2 regions of the Afipia sp. P52-10 genome follow, and region 1 is predicted to be linked to the other one. Evidence: riboswitches for the same ligand, from Rfam matches in the RefSeq annotation. Region 1 holds a riboswitch; the other holds the start of a gene.
The links. A riboswitch is a leader RNA that binds a small molecule or an ion and turns the genes downstream of it on or off. The one in region 1 is predicted to bind thiamine pyrophosphate.
Positions count from the first base shown of each region.

Region 2: linked by a shared signal. The riboswitch ahead of thiM (hydroxyethylthiazole kinase) and the one ahead of X566_RS14555 (FAD-dependent oxidoreductase) in region 1 are both predicted to bind thiamine pyrophosphate.

Region 1 covers NZ_AZSJ01000003.1:2,812,727-2,828,701, reverse strand. Annotated here, with positions in the region: gene X566_RS14580 (extensin family protein) at 1-1,000, opposite strand, end outside; gene X566_RS14575 (L,D-transpeptidase) at 1,559-2,236, shown strand; gene X566_RS14570 (DUF4403 family protein) at 2,363-3,928, shown strand; gene X566_RS14565 (PilZ domain-containing protein) at 4,167-4,421, shown strand; gene X566_RS14560 (lytic transglycosylase domain-containing protein) at 4,640-5,134, shown strand; TPP riboswitch at 5,162-5,298, shown strand; gene X566_RS14555 (FAD-dependent oxidoreductase) at 5,287-6,303, shown strand; gene thiS (sulfur carrier protein ThiS) at 6,294-6,491, shown strand; gene X566_RS14545 (thiazole synthase) at 6,495-7,277, shown strand; gene X566_RS14540 (thiamine phosphate synthase) at 7,264-7,872, shown strand; gene thiC (phosphomethylpyrimidine synthase ThiC) at 7,954-9,855, shown strand; gene X566_RS14530 (DUF4180 domain-containing protein) at 9,883-10,299, shown strand; gene X566_RS14525 (SecDF P1 head subdomain-containing protein) at 10,325-10,759, opposite strand; gene X566_RS14520 (LLM class flavin-dependent oxidoreductase) at 10,974-12,068, shown strand; gene X566_RS14515 (DUF2277 domain-containing protein) at 12,091-12,357, opposite strand; gene X566_RS25020 (hypothetical protein) at 12,405-12,560, opposite strand; gene X566_RS24735 (hypothetical protein) at 12,631-12,816, opposite strand; gene X566_RS14505 (enoyl-CoA hydratase) at 13,521-14,285, opposite strand; gene X566_RS14500 (hypothetical protein) at 14,465-14,656, opposite strand; gene X566_RS14495 (VOC family protein) at 14,789-15,196, opposite strand; gene X566_RS14490 (hypothetical protein) at 15,314-15,769, opposite strand; gene X566_RS14485 (hypothetical protein) at 15,896-15,975, shown strand, end outside.
Region 2 covers NZ_AZSJ01000003.1:35,756-51,730, forward strand. Annotated here, with positions in the region: gene X566_RS01600 (glycosyltransferase family 1 protein) at 1-190, opposite strand, end outside; gene X566_RS01605 (UDP-2,3-diacylglucosamine diphosphatase) at 204-1,001, opposite strand; gene X566_RS01610 (class I SAM-dependent methyltransferase) at 1,067-1,726, opposite strand; gene thiD (bifunctional hydroxymethylpyrimidine kinase/phosphomethylpyrimidine kinase) at 1,974-2,789, opposite strand; gene thiM (hydroxyethylthiazole kinase) at 2,786-3,571, opposite strand; TPP riboswitch at 3,562-3,692, opposite strand; gene X566_RS01625 (Lrp/AsnC ligand binding domain-containing protein) at 3,850-4,086, shown strand; gene X566_RS01630 (DMT family transporter) at 4,171-5,136, opposite strand; gene X566_RS01635 (cytochrome c) at 5,366-6,280, opposite strand; gene X566_RS01640 (cytochrome c) at 6,421-6,852, opposite strand; gene X566_RS01645 (xanthine dehydrogenase family protein molybdopterin-binding subunit) at 7,138-9,438, opposite strand; gene murJ (murein biosynthesis integral membrane protein MurJ) at 9,577-11,109, opposite strand; gene X566_RS01655 (Gfo/Idh/MocA family protein) at 11,211-12,203, opposite strand; gene X566_RS01660 (transaldolase family protein) at 12,455-13,207, opposite strand; gene X566_RS01665 (lysylphosphatidylglycerol synthase transmembrane domain-containing protein) at 13,363-14,355, shown strand; gene X566_RS01670 (hypothetical protein) at 14,365-14,595, opposite strand; gene rfaE1 (D-glycero-beta-D-manno-heptose-7-phosphate kinase) at 14,771-15,975, opposite strand, start outside.

The DNA.
Region 1 (15,975 bases):
TATGGTCGTAATGATAGACGTTGGAACCTGGCGCCAGAACCGTCGTGAACATCCGGCACGCTCCTCCCTGCACGTCGCGCAGAAATCCTTGCTCCTCCGGCAGACCGCGCCAGCCATCCTTCACCGAGATGCGACGGCCGTCGGCCAACGTGAACGCTGCGATGTCCAGCGCGTTGCCAAACGCGTGCTCGGAAATCCGCGCGTTCGGATTACCGTTCATGCCGCGGCAGGAGTAGGCGGAGATCTGCTTGATCTCGCTCACCGGTTGATTGAACCAGCGGATCGCCGCTGGTTGCACCGTCTCGTTAATCCAGCGGTCGAGCGCCGAAACCAACGGACATGCCAGCGTCGCCGCCGGCTTCACGCCGACTGGGCCGATCGAGGCAGTCTGGTCGCCGCGCGAGGGACCAAGCCGGGGCAGCGGCCGCTCGGACGGATATTCCCGCTGCAAGCCGACGGGACCGCCGTAATTCGGGGTGCCGAGGCGCGGTGATGTCTCATAGAGTTGGCCCGCGTTCTGGGCAGGGCCGTCCGCACCATAGCCCGGCGGAGGAGCGCCTCCCGGTCCATCGTTGCCGTTCGGCGGCGCAGCCCCAGGCGCATGCAGCGACATCGGCCCCGGCTGCGCCGGCGGATAAGACTGGGCCGGATACGACTGCGGCGGCTGCGAGGAATATTGCGGGTTGATCGGCCAGCGCGGCTGGTTCGCATTCGGGATGCCACCTGGCGGACGCAGGTCCGCTGAATATCCGATGGCGCTCAGCGTGTCGCCGAGCGAAGCCACCTTCAGCGGGTACTCTGCGCCGCAGGAGCCAGGACCCGAGATCGGCGAAATGCGCACGACCGTCGCGCTCTCCTTCACGGTTCCCGATTTCAGACAGGCAGCTTCCGCCTCGGCGCGCCACGCTTCCCGCTCCACGGTGAAGAAACCGCGGCCACAGCCTGCAAGCGATACGAGGACGAGCGAGCCGACGAGATACAAACAAACTCTGCGCGTCATGCGCGCAGTCTTGCTCAATATATTTAATGAGCAGTCAATGCATTGTTTTCACTCATTTTTTACCATGTTTTCCCGCCCGGGAACGAAAGACGGGTGCAGGCGTTGTGGTCAGGACGGGAAGCGGCCTGCGCCGTCCCGTCGTCCGGCTTTTTAGGACAAACAACAAGGTCCTGCCGGTACGAGAAGACCCGAGGAGCGTAACGTCGAAGCAGGGAGCCATCCCATGAATTTCGTCGGCAAACTCAACGTCATTGCTGCGTACGCGGCATTCGCATTCGTCTGCGCCATTGTGCTGGGTATGATCTGAGCTGGAGCATGACCTGACACGGCGCGCCGCCGCACGATAGGTCGATCGCATTTTGAAATCCGGGATGCGCCAAACTGGTGCCGGCCCGGATTTTTTATTTTCTACTTCGTCGAATGGGCTTCGCGAAACACTGCGACACGTCGGCGAAACCATTTTTTGCGGCTCACGAAGATATGGCGAAACCGTGACCGGGTACTGAGCGTTGCAACAACATGCCGCAACGGCAGGTGCATTCAAACAGGGGCACGGTCATGCTTACCCTTCGCAGCCTTCCCGTACGCAGTGCCAAAACCAGCGCAGCCGCTCTCTTCGCTTTCGGAATCGCCCTCGCGCTCGGCTCCGCGCCGACGCACGCGGCGCCGCTGCAAACCCTTCCCTTCTTCACGCCACCCGTTCAGGGAGAGGCGCCGCAGATCGAAGACGACAGCGGGACGAGCGAACTCGCCGCGCGCTTCAGGCGGCAGATCGTTGCCTACAGCGGCGCCGAGGCGCCGGGCACCGTGATCATCGACACCCCGAACACCTATCTCTACTATGTGCTCGGCGGCGGGCGTGCGGTCCGCTACGGCATCGGTGTCGGCCGCGAAGGTTTCACCTGGTCCGGCGTCCAGACGATCTCACGCAAGGCCGAATGGCCCGACTGGACTCCACCGCCGGAGATGGTCGCGCGTCAGCCTTATCTGCCGCGCTTCGTGGCCGGCGGCCCCGGCAATCCGCTCGGCGCCCGCGCGATGTATCTCGGCGGCACCATGTATCGCATTCACGGCACCAACGATCCTTCGACGATCGGCCGGCGGGTTTCGTCTGGCTGCATTCGCATGACCAATGACGACGTGGCTGATCTTTACGCACGCGTCGGCATCGGCACGAAGGTCGTCGTCAAGCCGATGGACCGGCGCGCCGACACTCGACTCGGCAAGCGCAGCTAGTAGCGCCACGCCCATGAGAAGCAAAGCGCCGGAACTAAGGCTTCCGGCGCTTTGCCACGCGGCTGGTCTCGCTTCCGGAACGCCTGTAGACTCCGCCGCTGAATCAGCGAAGGCGGTACACCGGGGATGCGTCTGCGAACAATCGTGCTTGCGATAGCGAGCCTCATCATTTCCTTCTTTGCCAGCTTGTGGATCATGGACTGGTTCTCACCGCGCAGCTCGGCGTCCGGTAGCGGGCCGAAGCCAGCACTGACCGAACTGCCGCCATTGCCTCCGCCGACGCGGGTATCCACGGTGCTCGCTCCGGTGACGATCACGCTCGCATCGATCCGCGATGCGGTCGATCGCGCGGCCCCGCGCAACTTCAACGGGCGCGCCGACAATCCGGCGCCGCAATTGATCCAGAACGCCGACATCAACTGGGCGGCTGCGCGCGGAACCATCACCGCAACCGGCAATAACAACACGATCTCGCTTGCGACCGCCGTTAACGGCACCGTCAATGCGAAGGGCTCGCTGTCGCAGGAGGCCGGCGGCGCGATCAGCGGCTTGGTCGGACAACTGCTCGGCGGCAAGGCAGCCGAGCAGGTCGGACGCATCTCGATCAAGCAGCTCAACGCCAATGCCGACATCCGCGGCAACGTCGCAGTGCAGGCCCATCCGCAATTGGCCAGCAACTGGCGGATCGATCCCAACCTCTCCGCGCAGGTGAACCTCGCCGACACCAACCTCAACGTGTCCGGCATCCGGCTCGGCGTCAACGACCAGCTTCGCCCGCTGATGAACAAGATGGTGGACGAGCAGCTTGGCGCTCTGCGCGAACGCGCCAAGAACGACACGACGCTGGAGCAATCCGCGCGGCGCGAATGGGTGAAGATGTGCCGCTCGATTCCGTTGCCCGCAGCGGCGCCAGGCCTGCCGCCTTTGTATCTCGAGATGAAGCCGACCAAGGCCATTGCCGCTCAACCGAGGATCGACGCGACCAACGTCACGCTGATGCTCGGCATCGAAGCACAGACCGCCGTGACCACGTCTCAGACCAAGCCGGACTGCCCCTTCCCGGCCGTGCTGCAGATCGTTCCGCCAGCGGACAAGAGCGTGGTCAAGGTCGGCGTGCCGCTCGATCTGCCGTTTACCGAGGTGAACAAGATCATCGACGCGCAGCTGCGAGGACGCACGTTCCCCGAAGACGGCAGCGGGCCTGTGGCCGTGACGGTCAAGAGCGCCACCGTCGCACCGTCCGGTGAACGGCTGCTGATCTCGCTGGTGGTTGCCGGCACAGAGAAGAAGAGCTGGTTCGGATTCGGCGCCGACGCCACTGTGCATGTGTGGGGCAAACCAGTGCTCGATCAGGCCAACCAGACGCTCAAGCTCACCAATATCGAGCTTGCGGTGGAATCGGAGGCCGCGTTCGGCCTGCTGGGCGCCGCCGCGCGCCAGGCCGTGCCTTACATGGAAAAGGCGCTGGAGGACCGCGCGACGATCGACCTGAAGCCATTCGCAACCGAGGCCCGCGAGAAGATCGCCGATGCGATGGCCGACCTGCGCAAGAACGAGCAAGGCGTCAGGGTGGATGCCGCGATCTCCGCGGTCCGGCTCGCCGAGATCGCCTATGATTCCAAAACTCTGCGCGTGATCGCCGAAGCCGATGGTGCGATCAACGTCGCGGTGACACAGCTTCCCGGCCTTTAGCGATTCTGACGGGTTCAGAACCGGAAGCATTGTAACGATGCAGATGTTGGAATCGGATTGGCGAACTCCTCCGTGAGGCGGCCCACCCCACAGCCGCAACGTGCACCGCAACCAGCCCCGCACGCGTTCACCATTTGCAGCATCTCGATTTGCAACGATCGGCGAAACGCTTATTTGAAGCGGCGCGCAACGCAGCCGCAAGCTGTGCGCATTTGCGTCAAAACGTTCAGAACGGCCCATGTTATTCGGCAAGAAGAAGCGGGACTCCCGAAAATCGATGCAAAGACCTGCGTGGGTAGTCCTCGATGGCAGTTTCGCCTCCCGCCCCTGCATCGTGCTCGACCTATCGGAGACCGGCGCAAAGCTTCAGGTCGAAGATCTTGCGCCGGCGCACACGACGTTGCGGCTCACATTTTCCCGCGACGTGCGAAGCGGACGGCTCTGCGAAGTCGCCTGGCGTAGGGGCAAGACGGTGGGCGTGAGGTTCATCTGAGCGCCCAATTCAGAGCATCGAGCGCCGTCAGAAGGCGATGGGAACCGTCCGTCGCGCCACATTCGGTCGCGCATTCCGGCGATATCGTGTCGGCAATGTGATTTCTGTCGCTTCTGAGCCCGGCTCATGACGATGGTGTGTTTGCGTACGCCCGGGTCCGTGCTAACCGCTCCAGCACGGGTCGGTCGCTTCACAGCACAATTGGGGACTTCGGAATCATGAAAGCCGCTCTGCTCGTGGCGACGCTTGCCGCCACCACGATCGCGTCGTCCGCCTTCGCTCAATCCTCGGGCACCCCCTACAGCGCCATCATCGAGAGTCATGCCGCGGCAAATGGCGTGCCGACGGAACTGGTGCATCGCGTCATCATGCGCGAGAGCCGCTACAATGCCGGCGCAATGGGCCGCGGCGGCGCCATCGGTCTGATGCAGATCAAGCTCGCAACCGCGCGCGGCCTCGGCTACACCGGAAGCGCAGCCGGCCTGCGCGATCCCGAAACCAATCTCACCTATGGTATCCGCTATCTCGCCGGCGCATATCGTGCAGCAAACGGCCATCATGGTCGCGCAGTCGGCTACTATGCGAGCGGCTACTACTATGTCGCCAAGCGCCAGCGGATGCGTGCTGCAAATGCCTATGCGGACGCTGCGCCGCAACCCGGCGAGCCGCTCTCGCTGATTCCGGCCTCGTCGCAGAGCAAGCGCCGCCGTTGACGTTCGCTTCTTTAGGCCTATTATAAGCACTGTTCCGAGGGGGGCTCCGGCAGGAGCTGAGATTCCACATCGGTTCGCTGATCGAGACGATCGCGAGATCACCGTGGTGACCCTTCGAACCTGATCCGGGTTATGCCGGCGAAGGGACGGGAATGTTGCAAAACGCGGTGTCAAAGCGCCAATCGGCGCAAATCAGCATTATCGGTGCAGGTGTCGCTGGCTCATGGCAGGCGCTTGCCTTGGCGCGCGCGGGCTTTAGCGTCGCGCTGTACGACCGCGACGACCGCTCTTTAAAGACATCGACGGGCTACTGGGCCGGCGGAATGCTGGCGCCCTACTGCGAGAGCGAGGAGGCCGAACCCGTCATCACCCGGCTCGGCGCCCATTCGCTCGATCTCTGGCGCCGCGAGTTTCCCGACATCCCGCTGAGCGGAACGCTCGTGGTCGCCCATCGTCGTGACCGCACGGACTTCGAGCGTTTCGCTCAGCGCACCACGGGGCACGCGCAAGTGGACCGCGAGGCCATCACCGACCTCGAGCCGTCGCTTGCGGGCCTGTTCGACCGGGCGCTGTTCTTCGCCGAAGAAAGTCATGTCGAGCCGCGCAAGGTGTTGCCGCAGTTGCACCAGCGGCTGACCGACGCAGGCGTTGCGATCCACTACGGCAGCGCGCGCAACCTCACCGTCACCGACGGCCTGACGATCGATTGCCGGGGCATCGCCGCGCGCGACACGCTCGGCGATCTTCGCGCGGTGAAGGGCGAGATGATCGTCGTCGAGACGGCGGAAGTCGTGCTCAACCGCCCCGTCCGCCTGATCCATCCACGTTGGCCGCTCTACATCGTGCCGCGGCAGGACAACCGCTTCATGATCGGCGCAACGACGATCGAATCCGACGACGACGGCGTGAGCGTGCGCTCGGCGCTCGAACTGCTCAGTGCGGCCTATGCAGTGCATCCCGCCTTCGCCGAGGCGCGGATCGTCGAGATCGGTGCCGGCCTGCGCCCCGCTTTCCCCGACAACCTGCCGCGCATCCGGATCGACGGCGAACGGATCGTGGTGAACGGACTTTATCGACACGGTTTCCTGCTTGCGCCCGCGCTCGCCGAACTGACGGCGACCTATCTGCAGCACGGCGCGATCGACAACGAGGTGATGCAATGCGCGTAATCGTCAACGGCGAACAAAAAGACATCTCCGCGACCCATGTCGCGGCCCTGCTCGGCGAGCTCGACTACGAGGGCACGCATTTCGCCATCGCGGTGAACCACGACGTGGTGCCGCGCGCCCGTTGGGCCGACACCACGCTGGCCGAAGGCGACGCGATCGAGATTCTCACGCCCCGACAAGGAGGCTGATGCATGGTCACTTTCTATGGCGAACAGTTCTCCTCGCGGCTGTTGATCGGCACGGCGCTCTATCCGTCGCCGGCGATCATGCAGCAGGCGATCCGAGCCTCCGGCGCAAGTCTCGTCACCGTATCGGTGCGGCGCGAATCGGCAGGCGGCAAGACCGGCGATGCATTCTGGTCCTTGATCCGCGAGCTTGGCGTCGCCGTCCTGCCGAACACCGCAGGCTGCCATAGCGTGCGCGAAGCGGTCACGACCGCGAAGCTCGCCCGCGAGCTGTTCGGCACCGCCCGCATCAAGCTGGAAGTGATCGCCGATCAAGAGACGCTGCAGCCGGATGTCGTGGGACTCGTCGAAGCCGCCTCCATCCTGATCAAGGATGGTTTCGAGGTCTATCCTTACTGCACGGAAGATCTCGGCGTCGCCATGCGGCTCGCCGACGCCGGCTGTCGCGTGATCATGCCCTGGGCTGCCCCGATCGGCAGCGCACGCGGGATCATCAATCGCGAGGCTCTGAGACTGTTGCGGCAGAGGCTGCCGGACGTAACGCTGGTGGTCGATGCCGGCCTCGGCGCTCCGTCGCATGCCGCCGAAGCGCTCGAGCTTGGTTACGATGCGGTGCTGCTCAATACTGCCGTCGCCAAAGCTGCCGATCCGGTGGCGATGGCCAACGCCTTCCGCCTCGCCGTCGAAGCCGGTCGCTCCGCGTTCGAAGCGGGGCTGATGGCGCCGCGCGATTTCGCCTCTCCGTCAACCCCGGTCATTGGAACACCGTTCTGGCATGCAGCATCCTGATCGCTTTTATCCCGTCGTCGACAGCATCGCCTGGGTCAAGCGCCTGACCGCGCTCGGCGTCGGCACCGTCCAACTGCGCGCGAAGGATCTCGATTATCCGCAGGCCGTCGCGCTGATGCGCGAAGCGCTTGCGATCACCGACGGCACCGGCACCCAGCTCGTCGTCAACGACTATTGGCAGGCGGCGATCGACGCGGGCGCCAAACACCTGCATCTCGGCCAGGAGGACCTGGCCCAGGCGGACGTGAAGGCGATCCGCCGCGCCAATCTCACGCTCGGCCTGTCCACCCACGACGACACGGAACTTGAAACCGCCCTCAAGCATGCGCCGGACTACATCGCGCTCGGACCGATCTTCCCGACCACGCTGAAGGTCATGCGCTTCGGACCGCAGGGCATTCCGCGCATCACCGAATGGAAGCGCCGGGTCGGCGAAATTCCGCTGGTCGCGATCGGCGGCATCAAGCTTGAGCAGGCCAAGGAGATTTTCGAGGCTGGCGCCGATTCCATCGCCGTCGTCAGCGACGTCACCCAGGCGAAGGACCCCGATGCGCGGGTCAACGCCTGGCTTCGCACCTTCAAACACGCGGCATGATTCTGAGAGGCGCGAGCCGCCTCCCGGGACAGACCGACTGGACCGAATAACAGCAAGACATCGGCGTCAACGGAGGACACCATGAACATCCATACCAAGCCGACCCGCCCGGAAATCACGACAGGACCGCTGCCCTCCTCGCGCAAGATCTACGTGACACCGGAGGCCGCGCCCGATCTCAAGGTGCCTCTGCGCGAGATCATGCTCAGCGAAGCAGCCGGCGAGCCAAACCTGCCGGTCTACGACACCTCCGGTCCGTACACCGACAACAATGTCGCGATCGATGTGAACAAGGGACTGCCGCGCACCCGCCAGCAATGGGTGCGCGAGCGCGGCGGCGTCGAGGAATACGAAGGCCGCACCATCAAGCCTGAAGACAACGGCAATGTCGGCGCCTCGCATGCGGCGACCGCTTTCGATGCCTATCACACGCCACTGCGCGGTCTCGACGGCCACAAGATCACCCAGCTCGAATGGGCGCGCGCGGGCGTCATCACCAAGGAGATGATCTACGTCGCCGAGCGCGAGAACCTCGGCCGCAAGAAGATGCTGGAACGCGCGGAGACAGCCCTCGCCGACGGCGAGAGCTTCGGCGCCAGCGTGCCGGCCTTTATCACGCCCGAATTCGTGCGCGACGAGATCGCCCGCGGCCGCGCCATCATCCCGAGCAACATCAACCACGCGGAGTTGGAGCCGATGATCATCGGCCGCAACTTCCTGGTGAAGATCAACGCCAACATCGGCAACTCCGCCGTCACCTCTTCGGTCGAGGAGGAGGTGGACAAGATGGTATGGGCGATCCGCTGGGGCGCCGACACGGTGATGGATCTCTCGACCGGCCGCAACATTCACACCACGCGCGAGTGGATCCTGCGCAACTCGCCGGTGCCGATCGGCACCGTGCCGATTTACCAGGCGCTGGAGAAATGCGACGGCGATCCGGTCAAGCTGACCTGGGAGCTGTACAAGGATACGCTGATCGAACAGTGCGAACAGGGCGTCGACTACTTCACCATCCATGCTGGCGTGCGCCTGCCCTACATCCATCTCACCGCCAACCGCGTCACCGGCATCGTCTCGCGCGGTGGCTCGATCATGGCCAAGTGGTGCCTTGCGCATCACAAGGAGAGCTTCCTCTACACGCACTTCGAAGAAATCTGCGATCTGATGCGCAAGTATGACGTATCGTTCTCGCTCGGCGACGGCCTCCGTCCAGGATCGATCGCTGACGCCAACGACCGCGCCCAGTTCGCCGAACTGGAAACGCTCGGCGAACTGACCCAGATCGCCTGGAAGAAGGGTTGCCAAGTCATGATCGAAGGCCCCGGCCATGTGCCGATGCACAAGATCAAGATCAACATGGACAAGCAGCTGAAGGAGTGTGGCGAAGCGCCGTTCTACACCCTCGGGCCGCTGACGACCGACATCGCGCCGGGCTACGACCACATCACCTCCGGCATTGGCGCGGCAATGATCGGCTGGTTCGGCTGCGCGATGCTCTGCTACGTGACACCGAAGGAGCACCTCGGCCTGCCGAACCGCGACGATGTCAAGGTCGGCGTGATCACCTACAAGATCGCGGCGCACGCGGCCGACCTCGCCAAGGGCCATCCGGCCGCGCAGCTGCGCGACGACGCGCTGTCCCGCGCCCGTTTCGAATTCCGCTGGCAGGACCAATTCAACCTGTCGCTCGACCCGGACACGGCGATGTCGTTCCACGACGAGACGCTGCCGAAGGAGGCGCACAAGGTCGCGCATTTCTGCTCGATGTGCGGACCGAAGTTCTGCTCGATGAAGATCACCCAGGACGTGCGCGACTACGCAGCGACCCTGAACGATCCGGACAAACGCGCGGTGGCGGGCATGTCGATCAGTGGAACGATCCAGGACGGCATGGCGCAGATGAGCGAGAAGTTCAAGGAGATGGGCGGCAACGTCTATCTCGACGCGCAGAAGGTGAAGGACAGCAACAAGGTGTTGTAAATTCGCCTTGTTTGATACTGAGAAGGGGTGCGCTGCTTCGACGGCGCGCCCCTTTCTTATGCGGAATCCATGCCGGACACTATTAGCGACATTCATGCACTGCGCGTTCTCGTCTGCGATCCAGCCGGCGAGATACTGGCGCGCGAGCAGGACGCCAATACCTTCATTGGCGCTGCATGGGAGCATCAGGCAGCACTGATCGCGATTCCCGTCACGCGCCTGACGGACGACTTCTTTCGTCTCTCCACGCGGCTGGCCGGCGAGGTGACGCAGAAGTTTGTCAACTACAACCTGCGGCTCGCCATTGTCGGCGACATCTCGCGTTGGCTTGCCGACAGCAAGGCGCTGTGCGACTTCGTCTATGAGGCGAACAACGGCCAAAGCATCTGGTTCGTCGCGGATTTTGCCGAGCTGGAACGACGCTTATCGCAACAGGCTGCGTGACGAGCGCGCCGCTGACGGTCGTTCTTCAGCACACCGCCTGCAGATAGGTGAAACTCCAGCCCTTGCGCAGTTGCCTGGCCAATGCCCGCGCATCAGCGACATGGCCGACGGCAATGCAGATGGCGGCTTCGTGGATGCACAACGGCTGCAACACATAGGGCCGTGAGACGCATTCGCCATCGACCACGATGTCGAGCGACTGCCCGACGATCGCGCGGGTCAACCGATAGACCTGCTCCTTGACGTGCTCCTTGAAGAAGATATCGACGCGCGGACTGAAGACGGCTTCGTCCACCTGCGCCTCTTCGTTGAAGACCGTCTTCGCGTCATGCGCCGTGATCTCCAGAATCGTGCGGACCGGGACGTCGACGCGCATGCACGGGTGAACCAGCGAAAAGGCGATCCGTCCGGTCTTGCTGCCGCCGTCGATCACTGTCAGCGCCGGTCTGCCGCTTGTCATGCATTCATCCTTATCCCGGCCCGCGCCGAGGACGGTCAACGCTGCGTGAGCCGCCGCCGTGTCAGGGCTACGAAGCTGCCCAATCCCTAACGCCAAGGCTCTCATGCCAACCGTGACGCTGGTCACGGAACAATGGACCGCCGTGGATTTGGCCGCAGCGGCGCGGCGCGATACTCTGCGCCGGAAACAAAAGAAGACGCAGCGAGGAAAGCCCATGCATCAGCGCGAACCGCGGCCGCTCGAATTCGGCTGGTACCTGCCCACCCATGGCGACACGACGGCCTATGGCCTCGCCGAGGCGCAGGTGCCGGGCTCGCCGGAGTTGTGCGAGCGCGTGGTCCAGGCCGCGGAAGAGGCCGGCTTCGAATACCTGCTGATCCCGGTCGGCTCGGTCTGCTGGGAGGCCTGGATCGCCGGCGCTTTCATGGCCGCGCGCTCCAAGAGCATCAAACCGCTGATCGCCGCCCGGCCCGGCTATATCAACCCGGTGCTGCTGGCGAAGATGATCTCCACCTTCGATCAGATGTCCGGCGGCCGCATCTGCATCAACCTGATCGCGGGCCAGAACGAGAGCGAGGTGGAGGCCGAAGGCGTTCGCCATGCCAAGGAGCAGCGCTACGCGCTGATGGACGAGGAGGTCTCGATCCTCAAAGCGCTGTGGACCACGCGGGGACCGGTGACCTATCACGGCCAGTTTCATAGCATCGCCGGCGCGCATATCCGCCCGCGGCCACTGCAGCAGCCGTTTCCGAAATTCTATCTCGGCGGCGGCTCGCGCCAGGCGTGGGAGCTATCCGCCAAGCACTCCGACGTGCATCTGTTCTGGGGCGACCTGCCCGAGCGGATCGCGGCCAACATCGCCGAAATCCGGCAGATGGCGCGGGCGCATGATCGCATGGATGCGATCGGCTTCGGCATGCGACTGCAGGTGATCTGCCGTGAGAACGAACATGATGCGTGGGAGGCAGCCGACGCGCTGGTGCGCAACGCCACCGAGCGTCAGAAGCAGGAGATGAAGATCCTCTACAACAACTCCGCGGCCAACCAGCGCGTGCAGCAACTCGCACGCGAACACGGCGACCTGCTGCTGCCGCACCTGTGGACCGGCATCACCAAGGTCCGCCCCGGTGCGGGCATCGCCGTCGTCGGCAATCCGGAACAATGCGCGGACACCCTGCAGCAGTTCATCGACGCGGGCTGCCATTCGTTTTGTCTGTCTGGCTACCTGCATGACGAGGAAGCCGAACGCTTCGGCCGCCTGATCCGCCCGATCCTCGCCGAACGCAACCGCGGGCGGTTCGCGGCGTGATCCCACGCGCCGGCGCAGGTTCTCAGCCGAACCGCGCCCGCGAACGCTCGCGCGCCTTCTCGGCCTCCACGGCCCGATCACGCGCCGGCGCGTGCGTGTGGAGCGAGGCGAGCAGCCGCCGCGCCGCCTCAGAAATCTCGGCGACTGCGCGATCGAAGGCCTCCGCATTCGCCTGCGACGGTTTGTTGAAGCCCGAGAGCTTGCGCACGAACTGCAGCGCCGACGCATGAATCTCCACATCGGTCGCCGGCGGTTCGAAATTGAACAGCGTCTTGATGTTCCGGCACATGCAATCTCCTTCCTAACTAAAAAGATCAGCCGTTCCCGACGGAGCGATCATTCACCATTTCCTGGTATGCTTCCAGCACAATTGAAGTCCCGGTATGGCTTTGGAATGAGATCGCGACGCATGTTGTCGATGATAACATCCGGACGAATGTACAGACCCATCGCAGGCCAGTCTTCGATGTGCTGCTCGATAACCACGACCACGACAATCTCCCATCCAGGAAAATCGCTCAGGATAGGCTGCAAACTGTGGACAATGGACGGGCGCATCAATTCAAGCTGATAGATGCGAGCCGCACTTGCTGATAGCCATTAAAATAAAATCATCCAGCACCCCATAATTACCGCTCCCAACGGTTCCTTCCCGGCCATAACAGCCCATGAATCGCGCGATTCTCGGCCAGAGCTTCTCAAAAACGGCAAAACACTGCTCGTAATATCTATCGAAATCGGCGATCATTTCTCTCACTCATTCCCTCTGGGTCCACGCCACATCCAATAGAGAATTCGCGTCGATAGATCTGAAGATTGAAGTTCCTAATACGAGGATCGGTCGAACGTCTCACCTCATCGACTAGCTCGCGTGCTTGGCTGGCGCTCATATCCTGGGGTCGCACACGACTGCGCTCTAGATAACGATCAACGAGCTCCCTGACAGCATTATTGTATAGATCGTGCGCAGCACTGTACGGTGCGTTCCGGCATACAAACGTCCCGTAACGCTCTTGTCAAAAACGTCCTTTGCACTTCTCGAAAAATCATACTTTAAATCATTGAACACCGAACGAGGCATAAAATGATGCCCTCCTCTAATAGTCGGTCGAAACAGCGGGAGGCCAGGGATATGGGTCCCAGCCCCACCCGACCATCTGCCGCTTATCCTCCCATTTCCCGCAAACCAGCGCGGTTGGTTCGCGCGAAAGCCTGCTTTCTCCTCTCACCACCGGTAGCGAGCGAGAGCGTACTTAAGATCGAGAACAGCAACATCGAACTTAATCTGAAGCAGAGCAGCTTTTGCCCGACTCACCTCCTGCCATATCGTCACATAAACATCCCTTCTCATCTAATAAGAATATATTCTTATGTAAATATTCCTATATACGACTCAAGAGAAAAGGCCCGGCACAAGTGCACAGGCCTTTGGCTCACATCCGTTCGTAAATGCTACCCCACCGCGCGGAAGTTTGGCTTGCGCTTCTCGGCGAACGCCTTGAACGCCTCGCCCGCCTCCTTCGACAGCAACCGCTCCTCGAACACGCCACGCTCGCGTTCAGCCGCAGCCTTCACAGCCTCCGGCTGCCGCATCAGCCGCTTGGTGGCGCAGAGCGAACCGAGCGGCTTGTCGGCGAGCGTTTTCGCAAGATTCAAGGCCGTTTCGCGCAGCTTGGCGCGCGGCACACAGACATGCGCCAGCCCCCACTCGACGCAACTCTTGGCCGGCACAGCTTCGCCCAAAGCGAACATCGCATAGGCGCGCGAATAGCCGATCCGCTGCGGGATCAGATAGCTGGACGAGGCCTCCGGCACCAGCGCCAGATTGACGAAGGGCGTGCGCAAGCTCGCCTCCTCCGCCATGCAGATCAAGTCGCAATGCATCAGCATGGTGGTGCCGATGCCGATCGCAGCCCCCTGCACGGCTACGACCACCGGCTTTTCCAACCGATCCAGAGCCGCAAGCAGGCGGGTCGAATTGCGCGGCCCGCGGGGCTTGCCGCCCTGATTGGCGGCAGCGAAATCACCGATATCGGCGCCCGCGCAGAAGACATCGCCTTCGGACTGCAGCAGCACGACACGAATGCCATCGTCCTTCTCCGCACGCTCGACCGCATCGGCAAGGCCACCATAGGCCTCCTGCGAGAGCGCGTTCTTCCGCTCCGGCCTGTTCAGCGTCACGGTCATCAGGCCGTCGGCGACATCAACCAAAACCATTTGCGACACGATCGTCTCCTCTGAATGTTATCAACTGCCGGCCAGGCGCGCACGAGCGAGTGCCGGAAGCCTGTTCGCGATGCGCACACTCAATCAGAGCGATCGATGATGCGACAGACCTCATACGGGCATGCGGGTTTGCGCCAAACGCCGATGTCGCAAGCGGCGCGACGGATGGATCACGGCCGATCGATATACCAGCGGCACCACTTGCCGTAGAGCCAGTACCAGAGAGCGCCGACAACCGCGCCGCAGAGGACCACGATCACAAGCGCAGCGAGATCCGAACGGCCGCCGACGAGCCACATCGGCACCATCCATAACGCGGCGAAAACAACTGCGGACAACTTCAGAAGCGTGTCGGTGCGCATAGGCCCTTTCGACCGCGCAATGCAAGCCTTGGCGGCAAGTCTTCAAAAGCGCAGTCTGGCGAGTGTCGCACCCAGCAAGCCTATCGACTGTGATCTTCCGCACAGCACCCTGCGCGTCACCGACAGGTGACTTCAGGTGTATTTCGCGTCGCGCTCCAGAAGCTCGATGGAAATGCCTTGCGGTCCCCGGATGAAAGCGATGCGAATGCCCGGACGCGGCGTCAACGGCCCGCGGGTGAACACGACGCCCTTGGCCTTCAACTGGTCAGCCACCTTGTCGAGATCGCGCACCGCAAGGCCGAAATGATCGAGTCCCTGGTGCGGCGTGGCCGGGGCCGGATGCACCGTCTCGTTCGTCGGAATCGAGGTCACCAGCACCTTCACGCCGGCAAGGATGAGTTCGGCGCGATCGGCCGTCACGCTGGTCCCAGTCACCGTCGCCGCGGCCAGCTTGTCTTGCAGCCAGCTGGCCGTCGCCGGCACGTCCGGCGACCGCAAGTGCACATGATCCCAGGTGAAGTGTGGGGTAGAGTCCGTCACGGCGCCCGCCTCCCTTTGTTGATTGAGACGAGCCTAGCGCGGAATGCGGAAGCGGCGAAACATCCATGCCGTCACGGCTGCACCCGCCCGGAGCGCGCCCACCGCCTTTGATCCGGCCTATGCGCTGGCGGCGAGCCCATGCAGCCACGCTTCGTTCGCGGGCAGATCGCGCGCCATGGTCCGAGCCTCGCGCAAAGCCTGCTGCGGCGGCATCACCTCGCCGGACTCGCCGTCGAACAGCACACCGTCAGTTGCTTTCGCGTAGGCTGCCGCCGCGGCGAACGCGCTAACGCCGTCACGGAAATCGCCGCTGAAGCCAAAGGCCAGCGCGTACTGCCAAGAGCGACCGAAATCGACGTCGGCCATGGCCTCGATCAAATCGCCCGCATTGCAATGGTCGCAGGTAAAGCCCGACGCCTTGCGCTCGAACGCCGCCGGCAGCAAGCCGCGCAGCTCCGCAAGGGAATGGCGGGCCTTGAGCTGTAGCGGAAAACTCTCAGCGGCGATCGCCCGCTGCCACTCCTCGATTGAGGACAGCTGACGATCGGAAAGAACGTAGATATCGGCCATCATGGTCAGCCCCTGCTTGTCATGGCAACGACAACACTGTAGAACAAATATAGAACATTGACAACAGACCATTCAGCGACGCTTCAGGCGCAAAGGCATTTGGTAGCGGTTCATCCACAGGGGGTTGTGATGTCGATCGAGATCGAAGCCGAAGAGGAGAGTGAAAGCGGCCCGTGCGAATGCTGCGGCCGGGTAAGCCGCAAGGTGTG
Region 2 (15,975 bases), 2.8 Mb from region 1:
CCTTCGCAGGCGTCGGCAGCGCCAGCCGGATGTCGGTGTAGCCGGGCATGGCCACCGTGCGGAACGATTCCGGCGTGAGGAACACCATCTCCACACCGAGTGCCTGCGTCGCCTGCGACATCATCGTCAGCGTTTGCACCACGCCGTTGACCTGCGGATGCCAGGCGTCGGTCGCAACCAGGACTTTCATGCGGCAGCTTTCGTCACGCGGCTTGCACCGCGAGCGGCGCCGGAAGGCGCACAGGCGGCTGGGCGTTGGCCCAGTTGATGATCTCGAACTGGCCATCCTCGTGCTCGACGATCGCGGTGCAGCTCTCAACCCAGTCACCGCAGTTGAGATAGCGAACGCCATGCTCGTCGCGAATCGCGGCGAAGTGGATATGCCCGCAGATCACTCCGTCGGCCTCGCAGCGGCGGGCTTCAGCGGCGAGCGTCTTCTCGAACGCGCCGATGTAATTGACCGCGTTCTTCACCTTCAGCTTCGCCCACTGCGACAGCGACCAATATGGCCGGCCGAACAGGCGGCGAAACATGTTGACGAAGCGATTCATCTGGATCGCGAAGTCATAGGCGCGGTCGCCGAGATGAGCGAGCCAGCGCGCGTTCTGCACCACGAGGTCGAAGATATCGCCGTGGATGATCAGGTAGCGCTTGCCGTCGGCGCCCTCGTGGATCGTCTGTTCGATCACCTCGATGCCGCCGAAGTGGGTGCCGTAGTATGAACGCAGGAACTCGTCGTGGTTGCCGGGGATGTAGATCATGCGGCTGCCCTTGCGCCCTTTGCGCAGCAACTTCTGCACCACGTCGTTGTGGGCTTGCGGCCAATACCAGTTCGCCTTCAGCGCCCAGCCGTCGACGATATCGCCGACCAGATAGATCGTGTCAGCATCGTGGTGTTTGAGGAAGTCGAGCAGGCGGTCTGCCTGGCAGCCGCGCGTTCCAAGATGAACGTCCGAGATGAAAAGCGTGCGAAAGCGCCGTTCTGGCTCGCTTTCGGTCATTCCGTCAGTCTCCGAAAGGCTTGCATGCGGAGCAGATACCAGCATCGGGTGACGCCCCTGTGACGTTAAACCGCAACTTGCGCCGGTCCCGTCCGCTCGAAGCTGACCAGTGTATAAATACCGAAAGGCTTGATCTTGCGGCGCTCCACCAGCGCCGCCTCGGCGTTTGCCGCGGCCCAAGCCTGCAAGCGTGCGAACGGAAATTCCGGACGCAGGCCGAGCTTGCGGGTCTTCTTGGCGGCCCACCGCTCGACCGCGGCGGCAACGCCCTTCTCCGAATACAGGTGGTTGACGAGGATGATTCGCCCGCCCGGCTTCACCACGCGATGGCACTCGGACAGCACGCGTTCCGGATTCGCAACCAGCGTGATGACGAACTGCGCGACCACGCAGTCGAAGGTCGCATCCGGGAAGCTCATCTCGTGCGCATCCATCACCATCACGTCCTTGACGAAAGGATAGCGGCCGCTCGCGATCTTCTCGCGCGCCTTCTTCAGCATCGGCTCCGACAGATCGATGCCGGTGACGGCCGTGGAGTTGTCGTAGTCGTCGAATGACAGACCGGTGCCGACACCGACCTCCAGGATGTTGCCGCCGACGGCGCGCGCGGCCTGGGCGGCGGCTTTCCGCCCTTTCACCATCACCGGACCGCAGACCGCATCGTAAATCGGCGCCCAGCGGGCGTAGGCAGTTTCGACGACGTGACGATCAAGGTCGATGCTCATGCAAGGTGCTCCGCTGGTCGTTGCATCCAGCGGCGCAATTATCAACGAGGCATGACAGTTCGACGACAGGTCCAGCCCATCGATCTGGAATACTTCAGTCCATGGGCCCGCCGGCATCAGGCAGAATGAAACAATGCAGAGAAAAGCCGCTGCGGGCTGCTTGCCCGCCAGAAGAACGAGACCGCTAGACCTCGCCGCCAATCAGCTTCACCGCAAGCGACGGGACCTCACCGGCCTCTTTCGAGAATCATGCGCCTCGATAGAGCGCGTGGAAGTGATGGATCGGGCCATGACCCTTGCCGACCTGCAAGTCGTCGGCAGCCGCAATCGCGGCGCTCACCCAGGCCTTCGCGTCACGCACTGCGGTCTCCAGCGGCGCCCCCTTCGCGAGACCTGCTGCAATCGCCGAGGACAGCGAGCAGCCGGTGCCGTGGGTGTTCTTGGTCTTGTCGCGCGGCGCCGGCAGCCGCAACGCTGCCTGCTGCGTTATCAAGAAATCGACGCTCTCCGGCCCCTCGCCGTGCCCGCCCTTGATCAGCACGGCGGGACAGCCGAGCGCCAGCAGCGCTTTGCCCTGAGCTTCGATCTCGGCCTCTGACCTCGCCGGCACCGTATCGAGCAGCACCGCGGCCTCCGGCAGGTTCGGCGTAATGACACTGGCGCTGGGAATGAGCCGCGTGCGCAACAGCTCGATCGCCTCGGGCGCGAGCAGGCGATCGCCGGAGGTCGCCACCATCACCGGATCGAGCACGACATGCGACGGATGATAGCGCGTCAACGCCTGAACGATCGACAGGATCGCGGCGGGTCTCGACACCATGCCGATCTTCACGGCTCGAATGTCGAGATCGCTGAACACTGCATCGAGCTGCGCGGTGATGAAGTCCGGCGGCGTATCGTGGATGCCGGTGACGCCGAGCGTGTTCTGCGCGGTCAAGGCCGTGATCACGGACGCTCCATAGACGCCGAGCGCGGAGAACGTCTTCAGGTCGGCCTGAATGCCGGCGCCACCGCCGGAATCGGAGCCGGCAATGGTCAGCGCGATCGGAATGGTCTTGCTCATGCGTCGGCCCAAGCGTGTTGAAGGATCATGTCCGGCGTCATCCCGTGCAATGCGTCGAGGATCGCAAAGCCGAGACTGCCGGGTCCGTTGGCGATGTCGGCGGCGAACTCGCCGGCGATGCCAAACGTCATCATCGCCGCCGCAGTGGCAAGCCAGCGGTCGCTCTCGACCGCAAGCGCGCTGGCGACGAACGCCGAACCTGCGCACCCCATCGCCGTGACCTGGCTCATCAGTTCGTCGCCATTATGCAGCACCACTAGCCGCTCACCATCAGTGACGATATCCGCCTCCCCGCTCAATGCGACGATCGTCTCGTTGGCTTGCGCGAACCGCATCGCGCACTTGGCCGATGCCGCTTCGCCCGCGAGCGCGGCAAGCTCTGCGGCGTTGAGGCGGATCACGGCAGGACGGCGCTCGATCAGCGTGCGTGCAAACGCAAGCCGCGCCGGCGAGCGATCGACGAACACCGGGTCCAGCACCACCGGCCGCGACTGGGCGGCAGCCGCATCGAGCGCAAGGCCGATCGCGGTGCGGCGCTCATTGTCCAGCGTGCCGAGGTTCACCAGCAGGCTCCCGGCCGTGGCGACGAAGCCTGCGATCTCCTCTGGCGACGTCGTCACCGACGGCGTGGCGCCAGCCGCGAGCAGCACATTGGCGGTGAAGGCCTGAGCGACGGTATTGGTGATGCAGTGAACGCGCGGATTGTGCGCACGGATGCGCGCGACTAGGCTCTTGGCAGCTTCCACAACCGTGGGGACAACGTCAGACAGCGTTTCCGACATCTCAAGCTCCCTCCGCCGGAATGACCCGGATCAGGTTCGATGGGTTGGCTTTCGCCTCTCAGCCCGTAAGCGCATTCCCGCAAGCTGCCGGACTGCGATCTGGGCACCCCAATGAGACAAGCCAATGGTTTAACCCGTCCGCCTGCACCCAGCAAGGCGGCTTGCCACGGCAGGCGGTTTTTGCTGGATTGCAGCATCAGATCGCCAGCCGGAATCGGCACGATTCCTTGTTTCGGTTGAGCGCGCTCCTTACCCGAGCGCGTTTCAGGAGGCCCGCTATGATAGCGTTCTTTGTCCAGATCAAGTGCGAGCTTGGCCGCGCCTACGAGGTGGCGAATGCGCTTTCAGAAGCGGAGATCGCCTCGGAAATCTATTCGACCGCCGGCAACTACGACCTGCTGGTGAAGTTCTATGTCGAGCGCGGCACCGACATCGGCCACTTCATCAATGAGAAGGTGCAGGTGATCCCCGGCATCCGCGACACCTACACGATCATCACCTTCAAGGCGTTCTGAACCTGCTCACGATCTCCCAGACCTTGCACCTCATCCTCGAGGTCGCCGCTTCACAGCCCCCTTGGACGAGGCCATCGTTGGGATCTAGCCGCGTGGCGCAGCGATCTCCTGTTCCGACTCCGGCCGCTTGAGACCGAGCTGGCGTTCACGCCAGACGACGAACAGGCCGGCTCCGGCGACGATCACGGCACCGACCGCCACCAGCGCAGCGGGAATTTCGCCAAAGAACAGGTAGCCGAGCAGGAAGCCCCAGATCATCGACGAATAGTCGAACGAGACCAGAAATGACGCTGGGGCATAGTGATGGCTGCTGGTGGTGATGATGTGTGCGGCCCCGCCGGCGATGCCAGCGCCGATCAGGGCGGCGAGCTCGAACGGCGTCGGGCTGACCCAGCTAAAGGTCGGCCAAATCCAACCAAGCGGCAGCGTGACGAGGCCGCCAAGCGCGATGAACATCGAGAAATAGATGACGATCGAGGATGTCGTCTCGGTGCGGGTCAGCCGGCGTACCTGGATCACCGCAATCGCCGAGAACACCGCGTTGCAGATTGCCAGCGTCAGGCCCGCTCCCAAGGCAGCCGACATCGCCGCGTGCTTGGATATGTCCATGTAGGGAACCAGCATCACGATCACGCCGGAGAAGCCGATGATCACCGCCGTCCAGCGATACATGTGCACCACTTCCTTCAAAAACACCGCCGCGAGCACAACCACGATCAGCGGAGTCACGAACGAAATCGCCGTGACGTCCACGATCGGCAGCCGCGCCAGCGCGCCGAAATAGCAGAAGGAAGAAGCGATGCTCAGCGTGCCGCGCTGGACGTGGGAAAAGAAGCGCTCCGTTTGCCAGGATTTCGCGAGCTCTCCCAACACAGCGTAAAAGATCAGAATTGGTACGAAGGCAAAGATCGCGCGAAAGAAGATCACCTGACCGACGGGAAACTTGTCGCCGAGATAGCGCACCTGCACGGCCATCGTGGCGAACAGGAAGGCCGCACCGAGCTTCATGAGGGCCGCGGTGATGAAATCCCGCTGAGAATACTCTGTCATCGCAATCAGGGCATGATGTCAAAAAGCGAGGCGGGTTGAATCCGGAAAATGCCCAGGATTGAGGGAGAGCGGCGAAACGGAGCGAACGCCGGGAGGACCAGGTTTTTCCAGCGTGGCGCGAACCGTCCGCACCTAACAACCATGCAGCGGCGGGTGCGAAAAGCGCGCATATTGCATGCCCGCATGCAGCACGGCGACGCAGCCGCGCGCGTGTGGAAGTGCGGTCAAATCAGGACTTGCCGGGGCGCTTCGGTCCGTCCACCGGCGGCAGCGACTTCAGATAGATCGCGATCGCCATGCGATCGTCGGCGCTAAGCTGGGCCATGTTGGCGATCACCCGCGTCATCGAGCCGCCGGCAGAATCGCCTTCCGGCGTCATGCCAGATTCAAGAAAATAGGCGATGTCCTTGTCGGACCAGTCGGCCAGTCCCTTTTGGGTGATGTTCGGCACCCAGCCCTCACCTTCCGGATTGGGCCCGCCAGCGAAGCGCTGCGCCGCAACAATGCCGCCGAGCGCATTGCGCGGGCTGTGGCATTCTGCACAGTGGCCCGGACCGTTCACCAAATAAGCGCCCCTGTTCCACTGCGCCGATTGCGTCGCATCCGCGACGAATGGCTTGCCCTCGAAGAACAGCAGCTTCCAGACACCGACGTTACGTCGGATATTGAACGGGAACGGCAGGTCATGCTCGCGCACCCTGCCCGCGGCCTGCGGCAGGGTCTTCATGTAGGCGAACAGGTCGCGCACGTCCTCCAGCTTCATCGCCGCGTAGGAAACGTAAGGGAAGGCTGGGAAGTAGTGCTTGCCCGCGGGCGAGGTGCCCTTCGTCATTGCCGTGACGAACTCAGCCTCGGACCAGCGACCGATGCCATCCGCCGGGTTCTGCGAAATGTTCGGGACGTAGAAGGTGCCGAACGGCGACGGCAGCGCCATGCCACCGCCCAAAAGCTCCCGCGTATCCTTGTCGCTGGCGTGGCAGGATACGCAGCCGCCCGCGTCGAACATTGCTTTGCCGTTCGCGACATTCGGCGTGTAGGCCGGCAGCGCGCTGGCGGACACGAGGGCCGGTGTCGTCAGCCACCAGTAAACGCCGAAACCGGCGATGGCCAGGATCACGATCAGAGCGAGCAGTTTCTTCAGCATCGTTCGCCCTCAAACATCGACGGCAGCCTGCGAGACCAAGCCTGAAATATCGGCGCATCGAACACAAGCGCTTCAGTACACATGCCGCGGGAGGGCGAGGCCGCAGGCGGCCCCGCCCTCCGCAGCTCATCATGTGGCCGTTATTTCTTGGCGCGATAATCGGCGTGGCAGCCGCCGCAGTTCTTCGTCACGTCGCCGAACGCGGTCTTGAAGCTGTCGAGATCAGTGACCTTGGCTTCGGCTGCTTTGGCGTCGGCACCGAACTTGGCGAACTTCGCATCGAAATCTGCTTTGTTCTCCCAGATCTTCGGCAATGCGGCGGTGTCGCCATCCTTCGAGTCGGGCGTGAACAGCGCCGGCCCCTTGGCCGCTGCATCCTGATAGGCGGTGAAGATCGCCTTGGCCTTCGCCAGATCGAACGGCTCATCGCCCTTCACCATCTTGGCGCCGATACCAGTCTGCCCGCCGGTGGTCTTCATCAACGCTTTGCGGGCGGCAATGACATCCTGCTGGGCAACCACTGTCGACCCCCCCACCACCAGCGCGGCAACAGCAACCAGGACACGAATCATCAAGCTTTCCCTCCGTTTCGGCATCCGCCGAGTCAACCAGACCACCGACGGGACCTCGGCACACCGTATGTCCCTGTCCGATGCCAGCCTCTCGCCAACACCGGATATCTGGTCTTATTCCATTTCTAAACTCACGATCCTGGCAATATCGCGAACACGCGCCGCGCGAATCCGGCCTCGGCCTGTCCGATTGCAGGACGCAGCCGCGAAGAGGACATGTCGCGGAAGGAGATAGGACTAGAAAACCAGCGTAGGAGCGGTCATCGCACCCTACGCTGGACGCGTTCAGAGGCGATGCCGCCGCTCGTGCTCGCTGATCGCCGACCAGATGCGCTCCGGTGTCGCAGGCATATCGATCTGATCAATTCGATATTCCCGCCACAACGCATCGGCCACCGCGTTCATCACCGCCGGCGCCGCGCCGATCGTGCCGGCTTCGCCCGCCCCCTTCACACCCAGCGGGTTGGTGGCGCAGGGCACGTTATGAGTTTCGAACGAGAACGAAGGAACATCCTCCGCACGCGGCAACGCGTAGTCCATCAGCGTGCCCGTGACGAGCTGCCCGTCATTCGGATCGTAGACTGCCTGCTCCATCAGCGCCTGGCCGATGCCTTGCACCGCGCCGCCATGGATTTGGCCGGCCAGCAACAGCGGATTGAGCGTGACGCCGAAGTCGTCAACGATCACATAGTTGACGATGCGCGTAGCGCCCAGCGCCGGATCGATCTCGACCTCAGCGATATGGGTGCCGTTCGGATAGGTGCCTGCCTGCGCACCGAAACGATCGCTGGCGGTCAGCTTCTCGACGTCGCCGTTCGAGCGCCGCGCGAGGTCGGCGAACGAGATCGTCCGGTCGGTGCCGGCGATGCGCAGCGTACCCTCGTTGATCTCGATATCGGCGGCGCTGGCCTCCAGCGCCGTAGCGGCAAGCTCCTTCAGGTTTTCGCCGAGCTTGATCGTTGCCCGCTCCACCGAAACGCCACCGACAGGAATGGAGCTGGAGCCTCCAGTACCGGCGCCGGTCGCGATCAGGTCGGTATCCCCCTGGATGACGTTGACCTGATCGGGTGCGACGCCGAATTGCTGCGCGACGAGTTGCGCATAGGCTGTCTGGTGCCCCTGCCCAGTCGATTGCGAGCCGATCAGCACGGTGACCTTGCCGTCGTCGCCGAGCTTGACCACGGCGGTCTCAGGCCCGACCGCCCCGCAGATCTCCACATAGGAGGCCATGCCGATGCCGCGGATGAAGCCCTTCCTCTTCGCCTCCTTGGCGCGTTTGGCGAATCCTTTCCAGTCGATGTTGTCCTGCGCCAGCTTCAGATGCGCCGCGAATTCGCCGGTGTCGTACACCTTGCCGGTCGCCGTGGTGTACGGCATCGCCGACGGCCTGATGAAGTTCTTCTTGCGGATCGCATCCGGCGTCATATCCAGCTTGCGCGCGCAGGCATCGACGAGGCGTTCGATCACATAGGCGGCTTCGGGACGGCCGGCGCCGCGATAGGCATCGACCGGCACGCTGTTGGTGAACACCGCGCGCACGCGGCAATGAAACACCGGAATATCATAGACGCCCGGCAGCATGCCCGAGCCGCCGAACGGAATGTAGGGCCCGAACATCGACAGATACGCGCCCATGTCGGCAAGCGTATCGACGTCCATCGCCAGGAATTTGCCATCCGCATCGAGCGCCATGCGCGCATGGGTGATGTTGTCGCGGCCATGGCTGTCGCCAAGGAAGTGATCGGCGCGATCGGCAACCCACTTCACGGTCTTCTTCAGCTTGCGCGCGGCGAACGCGGCCAGATAGTATTCACGGTACGGGAAGATCTTGGTGCCGAAACCGCCGCCGACATCCGGCGTGATGACCCGCACCTTCTCCGGCGGCAGGTTGAGGATCTTACAGAGAATCTCCTTCTGCCGGTGACTGCCCTGGCTGCCGAGCGTAACGGTGATGTGGTCGCGCTTGGCGTCGTATTCGACCACGACACCGCGCGTTTCCATGTAGTTGGTGACGAGACGCTGGTTGACGATCCTGACCTCGGCAACCGCATGCGCCTTGGCGAACACCGCGTCGGCTTTCGCCTTGTCGCCGATCGGCTTGTCGTAAAGAATGTTACCAGCGTGATCCTTCCAGACCTGCGGCGCATCCGGCTTGACGGCGGCCACGACACCGGTCACCGACGGCAGCGTCTGCCAGTCGATGCGCAGCGCTTCGGCAGCATCGCGCGCCTGCTCGACGCTGTCGGCGACCACGAACGCCACCGCATCGCCGACATGGCGGACCTCGTCCTTCGGCAGGATCGGATAGTCCGGCACCTTGAACGGATCGTCCGGGAAATTGAACAGGCAAGGCATCAGGCCGAGCTCTGCGACATCCTCGCCGGTCAGAACCGCGGCGACGCCCGGCATCTTGCGCGCGGCTGTCGCGTCGATCGTGAAGCGCGCATGCGCGTGCGGCGAGCGCACGATCACGGCATGCAAAAGGCCGGCCGGCGCGTGATCGCCCGTATACCGGCCCCTGCCCCGAATAAGGCTGTCGTCCTCTTTGCGGACAACGCTTTGTCCGACGCCGAATTTCACTGTCATGGGATATCCGCTTGGCAATCTTAGACGTTGTCTAATGTAAGAGGATTTCGGCCCCTAGCAACCGCTCCGTTGGGCGAAACCGGCCGATGCACCGGCAATATCGTCACCGCAATGGGATCAAATGCTGGAATCGAACCACTAGCGGCGGACAAAGGCGGCCAGCCAGCGGCGACCGAACAGCAGCAAAATGGCCGCTGGATAGGCGATCGCGCCGATCACGATCAGAAGTCCAAGCGTCAGCTCGTCGCGCCCTGCATGCCAGCCAGCCAACAACCAGGGCGCAGCGACATGCGCCGTCATCCACAACGCCAGCGCCAGAACGACGCCGGCGCCGGCAAACCGCAACAGCGCGCCCTGCAGCGGCCGGTCGAAGGCAATGTATTTCGCGCGCACCGCCAGCACAAACACGACAAGCAGATTCACCCAGGCACCGAGCGCGGTGCCGAGCGCAAGCCCCGCCTGCGCCAGACTGCCGACCAGCGCCAGCTTGGCTGCGAGATTGAAGCCGACGCCGATCAGCGCCGCCTTCGCCGGCGTCGCCGTATCCTTGCGCGCCTGGAACGAGGCGACCACGCTGCGGATCAGCACGAACGGCAGCAGTCCCACGGCATAAGCTGCGAGCGTCCGCGCCGCGTTGGCCGCGTCCGCTTGCGAGAACGCGCCGCGCGCAAACATCGCCCGCATGATAATGTCCGGCACGACCACGAAGGCGACAAGGAACGGGACCGAGAGCAATAGCGTCAGATCGAACACGCGCCGCTGCGCATTGATCGCCCCCGCCGCATCGCCCACCGCAAGTCGCCGCGACATCTCCGGCAGTAGCACCGTGCCGGCCGCGACGCCGATCACCCCGATCGGCAGCTGGTTCAAGCGGTCGGCGTAGTAAAGCGCGGCGAGCGCCCCGGTGGCGAGGAACGAGCCGATGATCGTATCGGCAAGGACGGCGATCTGCGGCCCCATCGAACCCAGCGTCGCAGGCCCCAGAGCCCTGAAGAAACCGCGCACATCGGAATCGAACTGCGGCCAAGTCAGCCGCGGCAGCACACCCTGCCGCCCGGCATCAGTAGCCAGCAGCAGCACCTCCAGCACGCCTGCGATCAGCACTCCCCAGGCTGCCGCGTGGCCCGCGCTCGGAAAGAACACCGCCAGCATCAGCGCGACGATGACCGACAGGTTCAACAGGATCGGCGCTGCCGCCGCGCTCGCATAGCGGTTCATCACATTGAGGATCGCGCCGTAGAGCGTGACCACGGTGATCAGCAGCAGGTACGGAAAGGTGATGCGGGTCAGTTCGATCGCGAGCGAACGGCGCTCCGGATCCTCGGCAAAGCCCGGCGCCAGCAAGGTAATGATCTGCGGCATGAAGACGAGGGCGAGCAGCAGCAACAGCCCCTGCACCATCAGCAGCATGGTGAAGATGCGATCGGCGAAGCGTCGTGCCGCCATTTCGCCGGCGCTGCCACGCAAATGCGCGTAGGCCGGAATGAACGCGGCATTGAAGGCGCCTTCGGCGAAGATGGTGCGGAAATGGTTCGGCAGGCGCTGCGCCACGACGAACGCATCCGCGAGCGGCCCAGCGCCGAGGATCGCGGCCATAACGATATCGCGCGCGAATCCGGCGATCCGCGACAGCAAGGTGAATCCGCCGTAAGTGAAGATTCCCCGGAACATCAGCCGCTTTTACAGCAAGCGCAGGCTGTGCAAAATGCACAACATCGGCCTGCGATCCGATGCACACAGCATGATCAAGCAGACGTGACGATGCGCGTGCCTCACCCCGCGACGCGCCGCAGCATCGCCTGCTCCCGATGCGACGAGGAATCGAGACACTGGATCGCGATCTCGAGGCTGGCGACGCCCTCGTCGCCGGTTACCGCCGGCGCTTCACCGGAGCGGACGGCCCGGACGAAAGCCCCGAGTTCGCTCCGCAATGGCTCCTCATAACCCACCGAGAGATGCCGCATCGAGTAGCTGCCGTCAGGCTGGAAGCCGAAGCATTCCGTCACCTGCCGCGTCAGCAGGTCGCCCATCACGTACTTGCCACGGGTCGCGACCGTGACGTTGCGCGCCTTGAACGGCGTCAACCAGTTGGTGTTGATGTGCGCCAGCACGCCGGACTGGGTGCGGAACTGCAGCAGCGCGATGTCCTCGCGCTCGGCGACGGCGCTGGAGAGTTGCGGCTGCACCTCGGTAATCTCGGATTCGGTGAACCAGCGGATCAGGTCGATATCATGCACGGCAAGATCGATCACTACACCGACATTCGACATACGCGGCGGGAACGGGCCGACACGGGTGATGGCGATGGAGAGGATTTCCTCGCCCTTGATCGCCTGCTTAATGGTTTCCACCGCCGGGTTGAAGCGCTCGACATGGCCGACCATCAGCGTCACGCCGGCGCGGCGCGCGGCGGCGACGATCTCGCGCCCCTCTGCCACCGTCGATGCGATCGGCTTCTCGACCAAAAGGTGGATCTTGCGCTCGATGCAGTGAAGCGAGATTTCATGATGCAGATGGGTGGGCGCTGCGATCGTCACCGCATCGACGCCCTCCTGCAAAAGGTCGTCCACCGTTTCGAAGGTGCGACAGCCGATCAGTTCGGTCGCACGCTGGCGGTGCGCTTCCAGCGGATCGGCGATGCCGACCAGCGTGACGTCGGAGAGACCGCCGAACACGCGGGCATGGTTGCTGCCCATCACGCCTGCGCCGATGACACCGATGCGCAGGTCTTTGTTCGCGATCGAAGCTGTTTTCGCCGGCGCCATTCGTCGTTCCTGTACTCAATCCAACGGTGTGTTCTTGCGGGTCGTTGTTGCGCGGCATCCGGCCGAAAAAACGGCAGACGCCGTCGCGGAGGACGCGCTGGCCGGGACTGAGGACCACCCTCCGGCCGATTCGACTAAGGGTCTATCACGCCGGTCTGCCTGCGGCTAACCACGGTTGCGTTTATCGACAAACACGTTTTGATTCAAAGCATTACACCTTCCGGAGGGCCAAAGGTGTCGAGCGGCTTTGCCTATTCCGCCGCGCGCAGCGTGTCCGGCAGCGGCAGAGTGATGCCCGCCGCCAACGCATCGTCGCGGAAGGCCTTGACCGCGCCGAGCGCAAGATCATCGCCAGTCTGGGTGCCGATCGCGGGCAGCTTGTTCAGCACGTCAGCGGGCGCGGTGATGATGTGGCAGCCCATGTCATGCGCCTCGATCACGTTGAACACCTCGCGCGTCGAGGCCCAGATGATCTCCACATTCGCGGTCGCCCGCGCGCGCTTGACCGCATCCTGCACCAGCGGACGGTAGTCGATGCCGAGATCGCCGAGCCGCCCGGCGAACACCGAAACGCACGCCGGCGCGCCGCCATCGAGCGCCGTTACCGCCTTCGCCACCTGATCGGCGGTGAAGATCGCGGTCATGTTGATCTTGATGCCGTCGCGCGAAAGCGTGCGCACCGCATCGAACATCAGCTCGCCCTTGGTCGTCATCACCGGGATCTTGGCGTAGACGTTCTTCCCCCAAGACGAGATCAGCCGCGCCTGAGCGATCATCTCCGGAATGTCGTCGGAGATGACCTCGAACGAGATATGCCGGTCCGGAACTGCGACGACGAGTTCCCGCGCGTAAGAGACGTAGTCGGTAACGCCCGCCTTCTTCAAAAGCGACGGATTTGTGGTGAAGCCGGAAATCCAGGCATTGCGCGCCATGGCGACGATCTGCGCCTTGTCGGCGCCATCAGTGAACAGCTTGACCTTCAGGGCGTCCAGACGGGGGGCCATCACATTACCTCCGTTGCGATGGACAACCCTTACGCGCTCGGCCAAGCCGCTGCAACACCGCTTGATGTTGTCAAGCCGCACGTCCCCGGCTATTGGCTGTCCGGCGCCGAGACCGTCGGGTTCCACCGTCGCCGCCGCGAAAGTCTGCAACCGGCATGCGCCAGACCGTCCTCCTTCTCCTGAAGATCGGCATCTCCGCCGGGCTGCTGTATCTGGCGCTGCGTGGAGTCGATTTCACAGCGATCCAGGCCCGGCTGAGCCAGATCGATCCGTTCTGGATCGCGATGGCGCTGCTCGCCGCGTTCGTGCAACTCGCCGTCTCCGGGTTGCGCTGGCGCGCGATCGCGCTCCGCTGCGGCACGACGCTTCCGGTGGCAACGGCGCTGCGCTTCATGCTTGTCGGCGCGTTCTTCAACCAGACCCTGCCCTCGACCATTGGCGGTGACGGCGTACGCCTGTGGCTGCTCCGCCGCAGCGGCGCGAGCTGGCAGGCCGCGACCTATTCCGTCCTGGTGGACCGCGCCATCGGGCTGATCGTGCTGGCCCTGATCGTGGTGGTCAGCCTGCCCTGGTCGCTCGCGCTGATCGCCAACGAACATGCACGCATGGGCCTGCTGGCGCTCGATCTGGCGGCGATGGCGGGCTGTGTGGTCTTCCTGCTGTTCGGTTACCTGTCGTGGCCCTGGCTGCAGAGCTTCTGGCCGACACGACACTTGCATGGCTGCGCGGTCGTCGCCAATCGGGTTCTGTTCGACCGTCGGAGCGGCTGGATGGTCCTGCTGCTGTCGCTGGTCAATCATCTCTTGACCATCGTCATATCGTCATGCGTGGCGATCGCCATCGCCGCACCGGTGTCCTTCTTCCAGATGGCGATGCTGATCCCGCCGATCGGTCTGATCACGCTGATCCCTATTTCCATTGCCGGATGGGGCGTGCGCGAACAGGCGATGCAGGCGGCGTTCCGCTATGCGGGCCTCGCTACCGCCGACGGCGTCACCATCTCGATCCTGAGCGGAGCGATCATGTTCCTGCTCGGCGCGATCGGCGGCCTCGTTTGGCTACTCAGCTCGGAGAAGGCGCAAAAAGGCGCGGACACGATGGAGATCGACGAGAGCGCGCTGGACGAGCCTCTCGAGACGCCGCGCTGAGACGCGCCATCAGCGCCCATCCTGCGACACCGTATCGGGCCAGAAGCGGCCCAGCGCCCAGCCGGCTGCGGCCAGCATGCAGAAGAAGATGATCGCCGTGGGCGCAATGTCGCCGGTGCCAAAATAGCTGGCGATCAGCCCGCCGCCGGCCTTGGCGATCAGCGTCACGCAAATCATCACCACGCCACCGACGGCATAGGTTTTCAGCACCGCGAAACAATAGTCGAAGAGTGCTTGCATGGGGCTTGCTAACACGCCGCGTGACGACGACCCGCGCGCCCGGTCACACAAGCCCCCACGGACGCGATAAGCCAATCCGCCCATCGCAATCAAGGAATGCGGCAATCCCATGGAGATGCCGCCGTTCGCCGCGCTGCGGGAACCCGCATTTCGCGCGCGGAAACGGAATTGCTGCCTACGATCCGCCGCCTTCGCGTGCGCGGTTCACCAGCGATGTGGTCGAGAAGCCCGGTACGATATCGACCAGCAGCACCTCGCCGCCGATCGCGTCCATCACCTCATGGCCGACCACCTGCTCGCGGGTGTAGTCGCCGCCCTTCACCAGCACATTCGGCTTGATCGTCTGGATCAGCCGCAGTGGCGTGTCGTCCTCGAAGACCACGACCAGATCGACCGCTTCCAGCGCCGCCAGCACCTCGGCGCGGGCGCGCTCGTTCTGCAGCGGCCGCTCCGCTCCCTTCAGGCGGCGCACCGACGCATCCGAATTGAGGCCGACGACCAGCCGGTCGCAGGCCGCACGCGCATCGGTCACCACCTTGACGTGGCCGGGATGCAGGATATCGAAGCAGCCATTGGTGAAGCCGATGCGCAGACCCTGCTTGCGCCAGGCGGCGATCTGCTCCTCGAGATCGTTCGCGTTCATCGCGATCTTCTCTTCCGCAGCGAGCGAGGCGCGCGGCAGCACCTCATGCCGCAATTCGGCGAGATCGACTGCGGCCGTGCCGCGCTTGCTCACCGCCACCGCGGCCGCGGCATTGGCGAGCCGCAGCGCCGTATCCCAGTCGCAGCCCGCCGCGAGCGATGCCGCGATCGTCGCGACCACGGTATCGCCGGCACCGGATACGTCGCGTACCCGCGCCGGATGCGCCGGGATATGGATCGCATCGCCGTCGCGTCGCAGCAGGCTCATGCCATGCTCGCTGCGGGTGACGAGGATCGCCTCGGTATCGGTGCTGCGGATCAGTTCGCGTGACGCCTCCTCCAACTCGGCCTCGCTCCCGGCGCGGCTGCGGGTCGCCTCGGCGAACTCCTTACGGTTCGGCGTCAGCAGCGTCGCGCCGCGGTAGACGGCGAAATTCAGGCTCTTCGGATCGACCACCACGCGCTTGCCGGCCTTGCGCGCGGCATCGATCACATTGCGAATGACGCGCGTGGTCAGCGCGCCCTTGGCATAGTCGGACAAGAGCACGATGTCCGCGCGCGGCAGGGCGGCCAAGGCCGCATCGATCACCTTCTGCTCGATCTCGGCCGCGACCGGCCTCGCAAGCTCCCAATCCGCGCGCAGCAGATGGGTGGAGAAATGATCGGAGACGAAGCGCACCTTGCGCGAGGTCGGCCGGCTGCTATCTGCGATCAGATGCGCCTCGATCCGCCCTTCGC